3 regions of the Priestia sp. TRN 1309 genome follow, and region 3 is predicted to be linked to each of the others. Evidence: riboswitches for the same ligand, from Rfam matches in the RefSeq annotation. Region 3 holds a riboswitch; each other region holds the start of a gene.
The links. Region 3 has a riboswitch for thiamine pyrophosphate ahead of thiC (phosphomethylpyrimidine synthase ThiC). Riboswitches for the same ligand answer to the same signal wherever they lie in the genome.
Positions count from the first base shown of each region.

Region 1: another riboswitch for thiamine pyrophosphate. It lies ahead of thiM (hydroxyethylthiazole kinase); the one in region 3 lies ahead of thiC (phosphomethylpyrimidine synthase ThiC).
Region 2: another riboswitch for thiamine pyrophosphate. It lies ahead of ACRPLQ_RS14940 (acetylornithine deacetylase); the one in region 3 lies ahead of thiC (phosphomethylpyrimidine synthase ThiC).

Region 1 covers NZ_JBOZGM010000002.1:919,640-924,317, reverse strand. Annotated here, with positions in the region: gene ACRPLQ_RS12025 (hypothetical protein) at 1-57, opposite strand, end outside; gene ACRPLQ_RS12020 (GNAT family N-acetyltransferase) at 231-692, shown strand; gene ACRPLQ_RS12015 (TetR/AcrR family transcriptional regulator) at 939-1,538, shown strand; gene ACRPLQ_RS12010 (MFS transporter) at 1,635-2,852, shown strand; TPP riboswitch at 3,029-3,137, shown strand; gene thiM (hydroxyethylthiazole kinase) at 3,213-4,019, shown strand; gene thiE (thiamine phosphate synthase) at 4,033-4,677, shown strand.
Region 2 covers NZ_JBOZGM010000003.1:544,760-549,437, forward strand. Annotated here, with positions in the region: gene ACRPLQ_RS14940 (acetylornithine deacetylase) at 1-1,147, opposite strand, end outside; TPP riboswitch at 1,262-1,364, opposite strand; gene ACRPLQ_RS14945 (MupG family TIM beta-alpha barrel fold protein) at 1,587-2,597, opposite strand; gene ACRPLQ_RS14950 (PTS transporter subunit EIIC) at 2,594-3,955, opposite strand; gene ACRPLQ_RS14955 (MurR/RpiR family transcriptional regulator) at 4,046-4,678, opposite strand, start outside.
Region 3 covers NZ_JBOZGM010000011.1:20,962-25,639, reverse strand. Annotated here, with positions in the region: gene ACRPLQ_RS25330 (Ger(x)C family spore germination protein) at 1-197, shown strand, start outside; gene ACRPLQ_RS25325 (VanZ family protein) at 397-852, shown strand; gene thiC (phosphomethylpyrimidine synthase ThiC) at 1,020-2,789, opposite strand; TPP riboswitch at 2,904-3,018, opposite strand; gene ACRPLQ_RS25315 (hypothetical protein) at 3,100-3,390, opposite strand; gene ACRPLQ_RS25310 (undecaprenyl-diphosphate phosphatase) at 3,849-4,673, shown strand.

The DNA.
Region 1 (4,678 bases), on a different contig from region 3:
AAAGCAGGCGGATAATAAAAACAAAAGAGGGACAAGACAAAATAAAACTTTCTTCAACGAATTTCACCTCCGTTTAACAATGTATGAAACATCTGCTTGGCAAAGTCTGTTTTAATAACTGGAGAAAAAGAAGGGAGTGTATAAAAGGATTTTTAAAGGTCGACAGTGAATGTATTCATAAGTTGGTTTGTAGTTGACCACCCTTTAGTAGCAGGAAGGAAGAGAAGATGATTAAAATAAAAAGAGACCACTTAACGAACAATGAAGTTATTGAGCTAGTAAGTTCTCACCTTCAAGGAATGAACTTACATTCCCCCCCTGAAAGTATTCATGCTCTAGATATTGAAAGTTTAAAACAACGTAATATTACGTTTTGGAGCGTGTGGGAAGGAAGTCAGCTAGCAGGGTGCGGAGCTGTAAAAGAGTTAGATGAGCACCACGGAGAAATTAAATCGATGCGAACAGCTACCGCTCATTTGCGGAAAGGAATTGCTAGAGAGCTGCTGCAGTACATAATAAATGAAGCGCAAAAACGAGGGTACCGACGCTTAAGCTTAGAAACAGGATCCGCACCTGCTTTTGAACCGGCTAGAAAGCTATACGCCAGTTTTGGATTTTACGAGTGCGAACCGTTTTCTACCTACAAAGAAGATCCATACAGTGTGTTTATGACAAAGAAATTGAATGAGTAAAAGACAGGAAAGCAGGCGCAGATGATTTGTTTATTTGTATGCAAACTGTGCGCGCAAGCAGCTGTCATTTATCCTGTTAGCAAGTAAGCTTTTTAGGAGGCTTTGTTTTGGTCATGATTCATATAAAAAGGTATAAACTAGGTTTTCTCACTAGACAAAAAGGTTTTTCCTATGTAGTATAGGTGTCAGATAATACAAAACGAATGTTCAGTATAAATAATAAATGTACGGGGCGGTGGAAATAGCTTGAATAAAAAAAAGCTTCAAAGTGAACAAACCAAAAGAAAAGTGGCAGATGCCGCTAAAGCATTGTTTTCTCAAAAAGGCTATAAAGCTACATCTATTGAGGAAATTGTAGAAGCTACGGGAAGCAGTAAAGGGAATATTTATTATCACTTTAAAAGTAAAGAAGGGCTTTTTCTTTATTTAATAGACGAATGGGATCTTGAGTGGGAACGAAACTGGAAAGAAAGAGAGTCTCTTTACAAAACAACAAGAGATAAGCTTTTTGGAATAGCGGAGCAAATCATTTTAGATGATTTGAATCATCCTCTTACGAAAGCTGCGGATGAGTTTTTTAACAACGAGGAGAAGGGCAGCGACATCGAAGAGCGAATTGATGAGATGGTGAAACGACACGTGGAGTTTAACCGGGAACTTTTGCAACAGGGCATCGATGAAGGCGAGTTTTCTCATAAAAATGCAGAGCAACTTGCAGTAATTTTAGAAGGGTTGTTTGTTGGAATGAGCCGCATGTCTCGAAAAACGAGTACGGAAAATGCCCTGCAGCTTTACCATTCAGCAATCGATGTATTTTTAAACGGAATTATAGCAAGGTCTTCTTAAATAAGCGGGGATGCTTATTGCGGCAATGAGTAATCCCTCATTATTTTGTATTTTTATAGACCGAACGTTCAGTATTTTTGTAATCAGGAGGTTTATATGTCATTATTGTTAAGAAATCGAGCGGCGATTTTGCTGCTCATGCTAAATATTTTTATTATCTTTACGGGAATCGGTCTCGTTATTCCAATTATGCCAACCTATATGACGGAGCTTCATATCAACGGCAGCGTGATGGGGCTTTTAGTAGCGGTGTTTTCACTAACTCAATTTCTGTTTTCGCCTTTAGCGGGGCGATTATCCGATTCGTTAGGGAGAAAGAAAATTATTGTAGCGGGAATGATTGTTTTTGCCCTGTCTGAATGGTTCTTTGGTTCAGTGAGTACACCTCTTTTATTATTTGTATCCAGAATGCTAGGTGGGGTCGGAGCCGCGCTTATTATGCCTGCTGTTATGGCCTATACAGCGGACGTGACGTCTGCTAAAGAACGCGCTAAAGGAATGGGCTATGTGACGGCAGCGATTACAACAGGATTTATTATCGGGCCCGGTATTGGAGGCTTTTTAGCTGAATACGGCATGCGCGTGCCATTTTACATGGCCGCAGTAGCAGGAGGCTTGGCTGCAGTGATTACGCTTTTTGTTTTGCCGGAGTCTCGTCCTGTACAAGGTCATGCTGTTTCAAACAATGAGAATCCAAAAGAAGATCGGCTGCTACTGCAGCTTATGAATTCCTACAAAGAACCTTATTTTTTAAGTTTAATTATCGTTTTTGTGACATCGTTTGGATTATCCAATTATGAAACGATCTTTTCACTATTTGTTGATCATAAATTTAGCTTTACGCCAAAAGATATTGCGTTTGTTATTACGTTTGGCTCTATTGCAGGGGCTGTTGTGCAGGTTACGATTTTTGGCTGGATTTTAAATAAATTCGGTGAAAAAAGAGTGATTTCGTTTTGCTTGATGATGACGGGACTTTTTATTTTACTTACACTATTTGTGCACACGTACTGGCTTATTATTGTTGTGACATTTATCGTCTTTTTAGCAACAGATATTTTACGTCCGGCAATCAGCACGCAAATGTCGATGATGGCACAAGACGACCAAGGGTATGTAGCCGGACTAAATTCTGCTTATACAAGTCTTGGTAATATTATTGGACCTGTTGTAGCAGGCTTTCTTTTTGATATAAACATTAATTACCCGTACGTATCAGCTGCACTTGTACTGCTGCTTTGTTTTCTTTTATCTTTAAGAGCAGGGAAGGACCGAAAAACAGCTGTGAGAAATCAAGCGATTCAAGAGAAATGATAGAATTTTTAGGGGATAGAAGACCTCCAGTAGTTTACTGGAGGTCTTTTAATGATGCTTTTAGTAAAGCTGTAAGATTTACAACACCACTCAGCCTATAGCGAAGCTTTATTTTATGGGCAAAACAGTGAAATGGTTGCAAATAAAAAAAGTTAATAGTAAACTTTAAACGTAGTAATAAATAGTATGGGAGCTTGCGCGGGGCAGGCTGAGAGTACAGGGGCGCCTGTTGACCATTTGAACCTGTTGGATAATGCCAGCGCAGGGAATGTGAGTACATACCAAAGCACTTTGCGCATGCAAGGTGCTTTTTTGTCTTTTTTTTGCAGTGTTAAAACTAAATGAAAAGAGTGAGAGAACATGGATATTAGTAAAATTTCAGCTCAATTAGAAAAAGTAAGAGATACAAGTCCGCTTGTTCATAATATTACGAATGTTGTGGTAACCAATTTTACAGCAAATGGACTGCTTGCCCTAGGAGCGTCACCTGTTATGGCTTATGCGAAGGAAGAAGTGGCTGACATGGCTCGAATCGCCGGAGCGCTTGTCTTAAATATGGGTACACTGACGGCTCAAGAAGTAGAAGCGATGAGAATAGCAGGAAAATCAGCAAATGAAAACGGCGTGCCGGTTATTTTCGATCCTGTAGGAGCCGGAGCGACACCGTTTCGTACAGAAGTGGCACGTCAGCTTGTAGAAGAATTAAATATTGCCGTTATTCGCGGTAACGCTGCTGAAGTTGCGAATGTAGTAGGCGAGTCATGGCTCATTAAAGGCGTTGATTCATTAGAAGGGCAAGGAGACGTCATTGAACTTGCTGAGAAAGCGGCGAACAAATTAGATACAGTGATTGTTATTACGGGTAAACAAGATGTAATCACGGATGGAAACACAACGTATACAGTAGACAACGGTCACCCGTTATTTACGAAAGTGACGGGGACTGGATGTCTGTTGACATCAATTATAGGAGCTTTCGCTGCTGTAGAAAAAGAATATGTCGAGGCAAGCGTTGCTGCTTTAAGTTTTTACGGAGTGGCAGGTGAAATCGCCGCAGCGAAAAAAGGTGAAGAAGGGCCGGGAAGCTTTCAAATTGAGCTCTTAAACCAGCTTCATCTTTTATCTGGGCAGGATATTGAATCATATGCAAGAGTACATCAACGTTAAAAGGAGCCGGAAAATGACAAACGAAGAAATCAAAAAGCTGCTGCAAGTTTATTTTATAATGGGCAGTAATAACTGTAAAAAAGATCCGAAAGAAGTATTAAAAGAAGCAATTGAAGGCGGCGTTACCGTGTTTCAATTTCGTGAAAAAGGCGAGGGTGCCCTAAAAGGAGAAGCGAAATATCAGCTGGCGAAAGAACTTCAGCAAATTTGTCAGCAGCACAGCGTTCCTTTTGTTGTGAATGATGATCTTGACTTAGCGATCCGCTTACAAGCGGATGGCGTTCATATTGGACAAGAAGATGAAAAAGCTCATATTGTTCGAGAAAAAATAGGAAAAGGAATTGTGGGCGTCTCTGTTCATAATATACAAGAGCTGCAGCAAGCCATAAAAGACGGGGCGGATTATGTAGGAATGGGACCTGTTTTTCCTACTTCTACAAAAAAAGACGCAAAAGCAGTGCAAGGTACAAAATTAATTGAAGAAGTGCGAAACCAGAATATTGACTTTCCAATTGTAGGAATCGGTGGCATCACGCCTGAAAATGCCAAACAAGTAGTAGAAGCAGGTGCAGATGGTGTTTCTATTATTACCGCGATTAGCTTAGCAGCGTCTCCAAAAGAAAAAGCAGCTCAATTGAAAGAAGCTGTAGGAAAATAAA
Region 2 (4,678 bases), on a different contig from region 3:
CGGCGGGAATTCCCGCATCAGCTAGCCATCCCCCGTCTGTTACGCTAGTTGACACATCAATTGGAGGTTTTTTCCCTTCCATTTGTTCATGAGTATTTGCAAGCAGCTGCACTCCTGCATGATTTTCATCAATTTCTAATGACGGAAAGATTTCTCCTCTGTCTTCAATCATTGATGTGCCTCCCCATTCAAAGGTTGGCAGATTATCTTTTAACCATGGATCTGCTTTTGCAATAGCTATAATATATTCTTCCACTTCTTTTGATACTTGGTCGTACGATTCATTAGGATAATAGTGAACGGTGATCCACAGCCTGCATTCATCTGCAATAAAAGCAGCATGTCTTCCGCCTTCGATTACTGCTGGATTAATCGTATTTGTCCCTGGCAAAAATCCTGGATAGCTCTTTGTAACAGCCCAGTGACGCTCCAATTCTTGTAGCCCTCCGATCACTTTTGCCATCTTTTCAATAGCGCTTGCGGCTAACAGCCCTCCTCCAGCATGAATCATACTTCGGCGTGTACCGTCATGATAGGTTTTACTGCTTTTTATCGTAATCCATCCCGTGATCACTCCGCCTTGACCTTGAATATGTAAATCACTTGTATCGACTACAAGCGCAAAATCAGCTGTATACCCTTTCTGACAGCATTGCAGCGTACCTGCCTCTCCTACTTCTTCTCCTACAACGGATTCAAAAATCAAGTCTCCTGGCAGCTCGATTCCTGCTTCTGTTAAAAGCTGAACTGCAAATAATGCTCCCGCCAAACCGCCTTTCATATCAGCAACTCCGCGTCCAATTATCATATTGTCTTTCACAACAGCTTCAAACGGATTGGTTTCCCAATTTTCATTTTCTTGTACCTCAGCAACATCCATATGGCCGTTAATAATCAAGCTTTGATAGTCAGCCGATTTTTGTCCTTTTAACGTTCCCACTACGATAGGGTCGTTAGAATATAAGTCCCACATATCAATGGAAAAACCGCAGTTTTTAAGAAAATCCGCTACGTACAGCTGCGCTTCATGAGAATTTCGTGCAGGAGGCGCTGGCGTTTTATACGAAACAAGCGTTGTTAATAACTGGATTAACTCTCCTTTGCGCTCCTCTACCTGTTTGACAAGCAAATCAATTGTTTCTTTCATGTATGACACCTTCCTTTACGCATAAAAAAACACTTCTTTCGCAGGAAAGAAGTGTTTTTGTTTATGTACACAAAATTATTATAACGAGTTCGTAAGGAAATCCCATACAAAACATCCATTACAATACCTCTTTCCTACGCTAGTATTACCTAGTTCAGGTTATAAGGGTTAAGACTTATCGTCTCTCTCAGCTTCGAAAGCACCCCTAGTGGTGTTGTATCTCTATGAAATTAATCTATTATCATATGTTTACCTGTAATAGTTTTATCATAGTAAAGCGTTTTATTCAATAGAAAGGTTCATGATATGGTAATGAAAATAGTTTCCTTTTTAGTAGTAAAAGAAAAAGCACACACCTTTTTCATGCAGTGTGTGCTCTTTGTTTTTGTGACATTACTAGTTAGCTATTGGCTTCTTTAAAAATACACCGTTTTTTCCTTCAGACAGTAATAAGCTCAAGCTTTTGCCCCGGTCTCACTAATGAAAGCAGCTCATGATCTTCTTCTATTACATACCCAATCACATTCACATTAGCATTTGCAGACAAATTCCTTTTAGCTATTTGAACCTCTCCTCTGTAACGTCCGTAGCCATCATTGTCCATTGTAATTGCTCCGATTCTGCGTTCTACTGTATGAAATGGCAGCACTGGTTTTACAGATCGTGTATCAACCAAACGCAGAACGTCTCTTGATACATCCGGACGCACGCTGTACGTTCCCTGTATATGAGGTGAACGAATGCGTAGCGGAATAATGCGGTTTTCTTGATATTGAACTAAACGTTTTAATAAATTTGAACTGGCGTATGGATCTCCAATATAAACCTCCGTTACTCCGCATCCGTATAAATCTACTGCAGAGGTAAAAGGACATTTATTACGGTCTTTTTCTCTAGTAGGAAGTCCTTGATAAATAGGTCCTCTCTTTTCGCCTTCTCCAGGAATATAAGCACAAACTGGAATACGAAGTTCATTAAATAAATCTGTTTGCTGTTGAAAAAACGTTTCTTCAAGCCCTGTTTCAGGCCGCGGATAAAAATTATGCCAAGCAAGCAGCTGATGATGATGAAGGCCTGCAGATAATAGCGCTTCTATTTCTAGTTTTGACACTGTACTTGCATTAAGGGCAATATAAAACTCATCCGCAAGTAAAATCGTTTCTTCTACGCTAAAGCCATCGTCTAGTCTAATACCTGATACGCCAAGTGAAGATAGAGTCATAAGGCTTTCGATACCTAAATGAACCGGTGTATGCTTAGATACATCTGCATACACGCTTATTCCACAATCTCTAGCCACATGAAGCAATTCTTTTGCCCGTTCAGCCAAATCTCCTTTTTCCTCTGGAATGTGAAGTGAAGTGAATGCGCGTGTAACGCCGCATTCACTCGCTTCTACTAATCTTTGTTTGGCATCTCTATCGTTCAAATAAAATGAAATGCCAATCATTCAAACTCCCTCGCCATTTCATCGTTAAATCCAAAGAAATAGGTACAAATAAAGCCTGCTGCGTAAGCAATAACTAATCCAAGTAAATAAAGAAGAATTTGATGCGCATGAACTAAAAACGTAAGCGGCAAACCCGATACTCCCACTGCTACAGTTGCAATATGGAAGTGCGCCTGAAACGCTCCGCCGATTCCAGCTCCAAGACAAGCGGTTAAAAATGGACGCCCTAAAGGAAGTGTGACTCCAAAAATAAGCGGCTCTCCGATTCCCAGCAGCCCTGAAGGAAGTGCGCCTCCAATTGCTCGCTTTAAGCGTTTTTTCTTTGTTTTGATATAAATAGCAAAAGCTGCACCAACCTGACCGGCTCCGCCCATTGCTAGTATAGGAAGAAGCGGATCATCTCCAATCGAATTAATAAGCTCTAAATGGACCGGAGTAAGACCTTGATGCAGTCCTGTAATAACGAGCGGCAAAAACGTTGCCCCTAAAACAAAGCCTGCTACAACTCCTCCAACCTCTAAAACTCCTAAAAGACCTTTTGTGATTCCATCTGAAATGAAGCCGCCGATTGGCATGAATACCACATACGTAATAATTCCTGTAATTAACACCGTAACGGTTGGTGTAATAATAATATCCAGTGACTGTGGGACAAATTTACGTACTCGTTTTTCTAACACGGCCATAAAGATTGCTGCAAGCAGCACTCCTATTAAGCCCCCACGCCCCGGCAAAAGTGCTTCACCAAAAAGTTTAATATCAGCTACGGCAGGATTAATGACTAAAATGCCCGCTAAGCCTCCTAGAGCTGGCGAACCACCAAATTCTTTTGCTGCATTAATACCTACTAAAATACCCAGATAGGCAAATAAACCGCTTCCGATAACGGTTAAAAGAATAGCAATCTGTGAATCTGCCGGAAGCCACTTCGCCTGCACAGCTGCTTTTGTCACTCCGGTAATAAGTCCAGATGCTACAAGAGCAGGTATCAACGGAATAAAAATACTTGCAATTCGGCGAAGCAACAGCTTAAACGGAGTTGCATTTTTTTCTTTCAGCTCCGATTTCCGCTGTGCTGCACGATCTTCTAAGTTAATACCGCCGGATTCATCAATTAACTTTCCAAATTCTTCTGTTACTTTGTTCACTTTGCCCGGCCCAATAATGATTTGCAGCGTTTCTTCTTCCACTAATCCGAGCACGCCTTCAAGTTTTCGTATATCTGCCTTTTTAACAATTGAATCATCTTTTATAGTCACACGCAGCCGCGTCATACAATGCGTATACGCTTCAATATTAGATGCTCCCCCAAGCATCTCCAAAACAGCCTTTGCTAATTGATGATTATCTAAAGACATGTTAATCCCCCTTTGTATTTTCCTCTTAGATGGATACGCCACTGAGGAAACAGACCACAAAATCCCCTTTTTTGTAATCGTTTTCTTTTTTTATTTCTTATCTTTCAAAAACTGAATGGCATCTCTTGTTTTGTCAATATACTCAATCGTCTGGTCGTACTGCTGCGCTGCAATACTTAAAAATAAAACATCAATCACATAAAGCTGGGCTAAACGAGACGATGTTGCTGCGCTTCGAAACGGCGCTTCTTGAGAATAAGACGTATACAAACAAATATCTGCTAAAGACGAAACGGTAGACTGTCCGTACTTAGTTAAGCTAATCGTCTTTACTCCGCGATTTTTAGCTAAAGATAAGACGTTGCTTACTTCAGGAGTCTCTCCTGAAAAAGAAATACCCACAACTACATCGTCTTTACTTGCATTTGCGATGAGTGTAGCTGCTAAATGGCTATCCGCAAAAGCCGTCGCATTTTTATTAATTCGAAGAAATTTTTGCTGCGCATCTATAGCAATAATATGTGAAGCACCAATTCCGAAAAAATGAATGTTTTTTGCTCCAATCAGCGCCAAAACAGCCCGCTCTACTTCTTTATAATTCACAAGCTCAGCCGTATCACTTAGACTTTGAATGCTGTTGCTTGCCGTTTTTTTGACAATAGATTGAATTGTTTCATTTGTTTCAATATCACGGTATCCTTGTTCTGTATCTTTAGCTAAATC
Region 3 (4,678 bases):
AGATTCTACAAAAAAAAGCTGAAAAAGTAGTTGGAAAGCTACAAAAAGCTAACTGTGATTTTCTGGAAATAGGAAGAGAAGCAGCTGCTTATCATCCGAGTATATGGAAAAGGCTTAAATGGAGACAGGACTATAAAAACATCTCGATTAATCCGAAAGTACAAGTGGAAATTATCCATCGTGGAATTATTAATTAAAAAAAGTCATGCGAAACGCATGGCTTTTTTTAAGTGGAAAAATGTTAGTTTACAAAATAATAAAAAGGGAATTGTATTTATTTATTGATGTGATAGGATAAAAAAAGCATGTAAATCCATTCACTACGAATGAAAGCAGTGGACATATACATATAGATAATAATAAATGGTTTGGGGAGTCAAAGAAGGTGATGTTGAAGTGAATGTAAGCATCAGGTCAATCGTTAAAAAAGTCATGTTCATTCTATTTATTGCGTATACGGCAGTGGTCATTTATGCTACTCTCATACGCGAAAACGAACATGTTTACGGAAAAGCAATGAACTTGGATTTATTTAGTACAATCCGTCTGATGTGGGACAGCGGTAATATAATGCTCACTCTGACAAATATACTGGGAAATATCGTGATGTTTGCGCCGCTTGGAATGTTTATTCCGTTGTTTATGAAGTGGTTTGACGGTTTTATTCAAGTCTTTACGACTGGTTTCTTAATCAGTTTTCTGATTGAAATTTTACAGTACAAGCTAACGGAACGAGTATTTGATATTGATGATATCTTTTTGAATACGCTAGGTACATTTATAGGCTGGGTTATTATTAAAATACTATATTGGATCAAGAACATGCTGAAAGCACGTTTCAAAAAAAGATGAAAGGACTTCTTTACGAAGTCCTTTTTGCATCTTGTTGATAGAAACACTTAATGCAGCGTCTTACGGAAGAATGTGAGGATTCAACGATAATGTGCTGACAATTTTGCTGAACAAATAATAACTTTTCTTCAAGCTGCTTAATTTGTTTTTTTAGCTGTTCTACTTCATTATTGATAGATATTTGAACCACTGTTAACAAACTCTTTAGCTTTTTCTTTCATTCCTTCTTTTCTTACTTCGTTTACATCTTTTTCATTTTCTTGAGTCATGTTACGAATATCTTGAGAAATACGCATCGAACAGAATTTAGGTCCACACATTGAACAGAAATGGGCTGTTTTAGCACCTTCAGCGGGAAGTGTTTCATCGTGATATTCTTTTGCGCGCTCTGGATCTAGTGACAGGTTAAATTGATCATTCCATCTAAATTCAAATCTTGCTTTAGACAGAGCATTATCGCGTTTTTGTGCTCCTGGATGGCCTTTTGCTAGGTCAGCAGCATGCGCAGCAATTTTATAGGTGATAACGCCTTCGCGAACGTCTTCTTTATTCGGGAGTCCTAAATGTTCTTTTGGCGTTACGTAGCAAAGCATAGCTGTCCCAAACCAGCCAATCATTGCAGCACCAATACCTGATGTAATATGGTCATAGCCTGGAGCGATGTCGGTTGTAAGCGGTCCAAGAGTATAGAAGGGAGCTTCCTGGCATATTTCCATTTGTTTATCTACGTTTTCTTTGATGAGATGCATTGGAACATGTCCAGGACCTTCAATCATAACTTGAACATCGTGTTTCCAAGCAATTTTAGTTAATTCACCAAGCGTTTCTAATTCACCGAACTGTGCCTCATCATTAGCATCTGCAATGGAACCAGGACGTAGCCCATCGCCAAGCGAAATAGCAATATCGTATGCTTTACAGATTTCACAGATTTCTTCAAAGCGAGTATATAAAAAGTTCTCTTCATGATGAGCTAAACACCACTGCGCCAAGATGGATCCTCCGCGTGAAACAATACCTGTCGTACGTTTCGCTGTCAGAGGAATATAACGTAAAAGAACACCTGCGTGAATAGTAAAGTAATCAACACCTTGTTCTGCTTGTTCAATTAATGTATCGCGGTATGCTTCCCACGTTAGATCTTCTGCTACGCCTTTTACTTTTTCAAGCGCTTGGTAAATAGGAACGGTCCCTACAGGAACAGGCGAGTTGCGGATAATCCATTCGCGTGTTGTGTGAATATCCTTTCCAGTTGATAGATCCATAATTGTATCGGCTCCCCAACGCGTTGCCCATGTCATTTTTTCTACTTCATCTTCAATAGCTGAACGAATAGCTGAATTTCCGATATTAGCATTAATTTTCACATGGAATTTGCGGCCGATAATCATCGGTTCGCTCTCAGGGTGATTGATATTATTAGGGATAATTGCACGTCCTCTTGCTACTTCTTCACGCACAACTTCAGGATTCATCTGTTCACGAATAGCGATAAATTCCATTTCGGGCGTGATGATTCCTTTTTTCGCATAGTGCATTTGCGTTACATTTTGATTTTTTTTCGCGCGCAAAGGTAAACGTTTAGTGATAAAGCGCTCGTACTGATCTCTTGGATCACCGTCATAATAACCGTTATCCTGTGGCTGAACCGTACGGCCTTGATATGTTTCTACATCGTTTCGTTCTGCAATCCACTTTTCGCGCAGAGCCGGTAATCCTTTTTGTAAATTAATTTCATAAGAGGGATCTGTATAAACACCGCTCGTGTCGTATACACGTACGGGACTATTTTCTTCTTCACCAAAAGACCCTGTAGTAGGAGACTGATGAATTTCACGCATAGGTACTTTAAGGTCTTGTCTGGATCCTTGGACATATACTTTGTGACTGTTTGGAAAAGGCTTTTTCATAGAAACTGATACATTTTGTTTTGACATTACATATTCCTCCGGTTTCGCATAAAGTGTAGCTATACCGAACCATAAAAAAAATCGGGTTCTGTGATAGACAGAACCCGATGGAATAGGCAAAAAAAGAATAAAACTATACTATTCTTTTCAAGACTACTTCCCTCCGCTGGTATAACCCAAATCAGGTTCAAAGGGTTAAAGAGTTTTATTGCACTCTTCTCTCAGTCTGAGCTATCAGACACCCCTAGTAGAAATAACATTCAAATTATTCAATTTACGGCTTAAGTTTACCATCATTCGGTAAAAAATCAACCCTTAAATAAAAAAAGCTAGACAATTAGCGTTGTCTAGCAGCATCGATTGCAATCACAATAGCTGTAATAATATGCATGATAAATCCCAAAAATGGAATCCAAGCAACCAGTGAGGTAACAAGTCCTAGTATGTTTCCATAAGCAGATAACCCTCGTCTATTAGCTAAAATGAGTGTGATAGCATGAAGAATAAATCCAATAAAAAGAGGAGTATAGCTAAAGCCCATAACAATCCCCGCGCCAATTAAAGGAATTCCCAGCAAGGCTTCATACCCAGCAGTGACCCATTTCATTGTACGTACATTTCCATTCATAGTAAAAAGCCTCCTAAAAAAGATACTACTATATACGAGAAAAGAGAGAAAAAAGTTTCAAATTACTTAGGGGATATGTCGTATAAGTCAGCCCTATTGGAATAAAATGATAGATGACAGTAAAGGGGGATGGAAAAAACATAATAATTTAGTCATTTTTTTACACTAAAGAAAAATAGTCTAGATGATTCATTTTTAGCTAAGGGACCAGAATTTATACTGAACATAGTGACTGCTTTTTAAAATAAATAAAAGCTGATATCGTGTTTTTTGGTTGTAGCATGTAAGCTTTTTATTACAAATTATTAAAGATTCTTATCTTTTTGCAAATACACATTGTATTTCATAGTTTTAACAATTATGATAAAAAAGCAAGTGTCAAAATAGGAAAATAGTTGAGCATGTAAAACGAAGCGATAAGCTTATTAATTTGAAAGAAAGGCAAGGTACATAGCTTTATGTGGGAAATTATTGTAGCAATCATTTTAGGGATTGTAGAAGGTTTAACAGAGTTTGCTCCCGTTTCGTCAACTGGGCATATGATTATTGTGGATGACCTGTGGTTAAATTCAAAAGAATTATTTTCATCTCCAGTAGCTAATACATTTAAGATTGTTATTCAGCTAGGGTCGATCTTAGCAGTAGTTGTTATTTTTAAAGATCGTTTTATTAATTTATTAGGATTGGGAAAAAAACCAGCTGCTGCAATTGGACCGACAAATCGCTTAAATTTAATGCAAGTAATTGTTGGTTTGTTACCCGCAGGAGTGTTAGGACTTTTGTTTGATGATTACATTGATGAACATTTGTTTTCTTTAAATACGGTGCTAATTGGCTTAGTGGTCGGAGCTGTATTAATGATTCTAGCAGATTTGTTTGGACCTAAACGTCCGCGTGTAGAGACGGTGGACCAAATGTCTTATGGACAAGCACTAGGTATAGGACTGTTTCAATGTATTGCTCTTTGGCCAGGTTTTTCTCGTTCAGGCTCAACGATTTCAGGAGGGGTTCTTCTTGGAATGAGCCATAAGGCAGCCGCAGATTTTACATTTATTATGGCAGTGCCAATTATGGCAGGAGCAAGTGGACTTTCATTGGTTAAAAACTGGCAGTATTTCACATCAGATGCACTACCGTTTTTTATTGCTGGTTTTATCAGCGCCTTTATTTTTGCGCTTATATCGATTCGCTTTTTCTTAAAATTAATCAACCGCATTAAATTAGTTCCGTTTGCCATTTATCGAATTGTCTTAGCGGCTATTCTATATTTTGTATTTTTATAAAATAA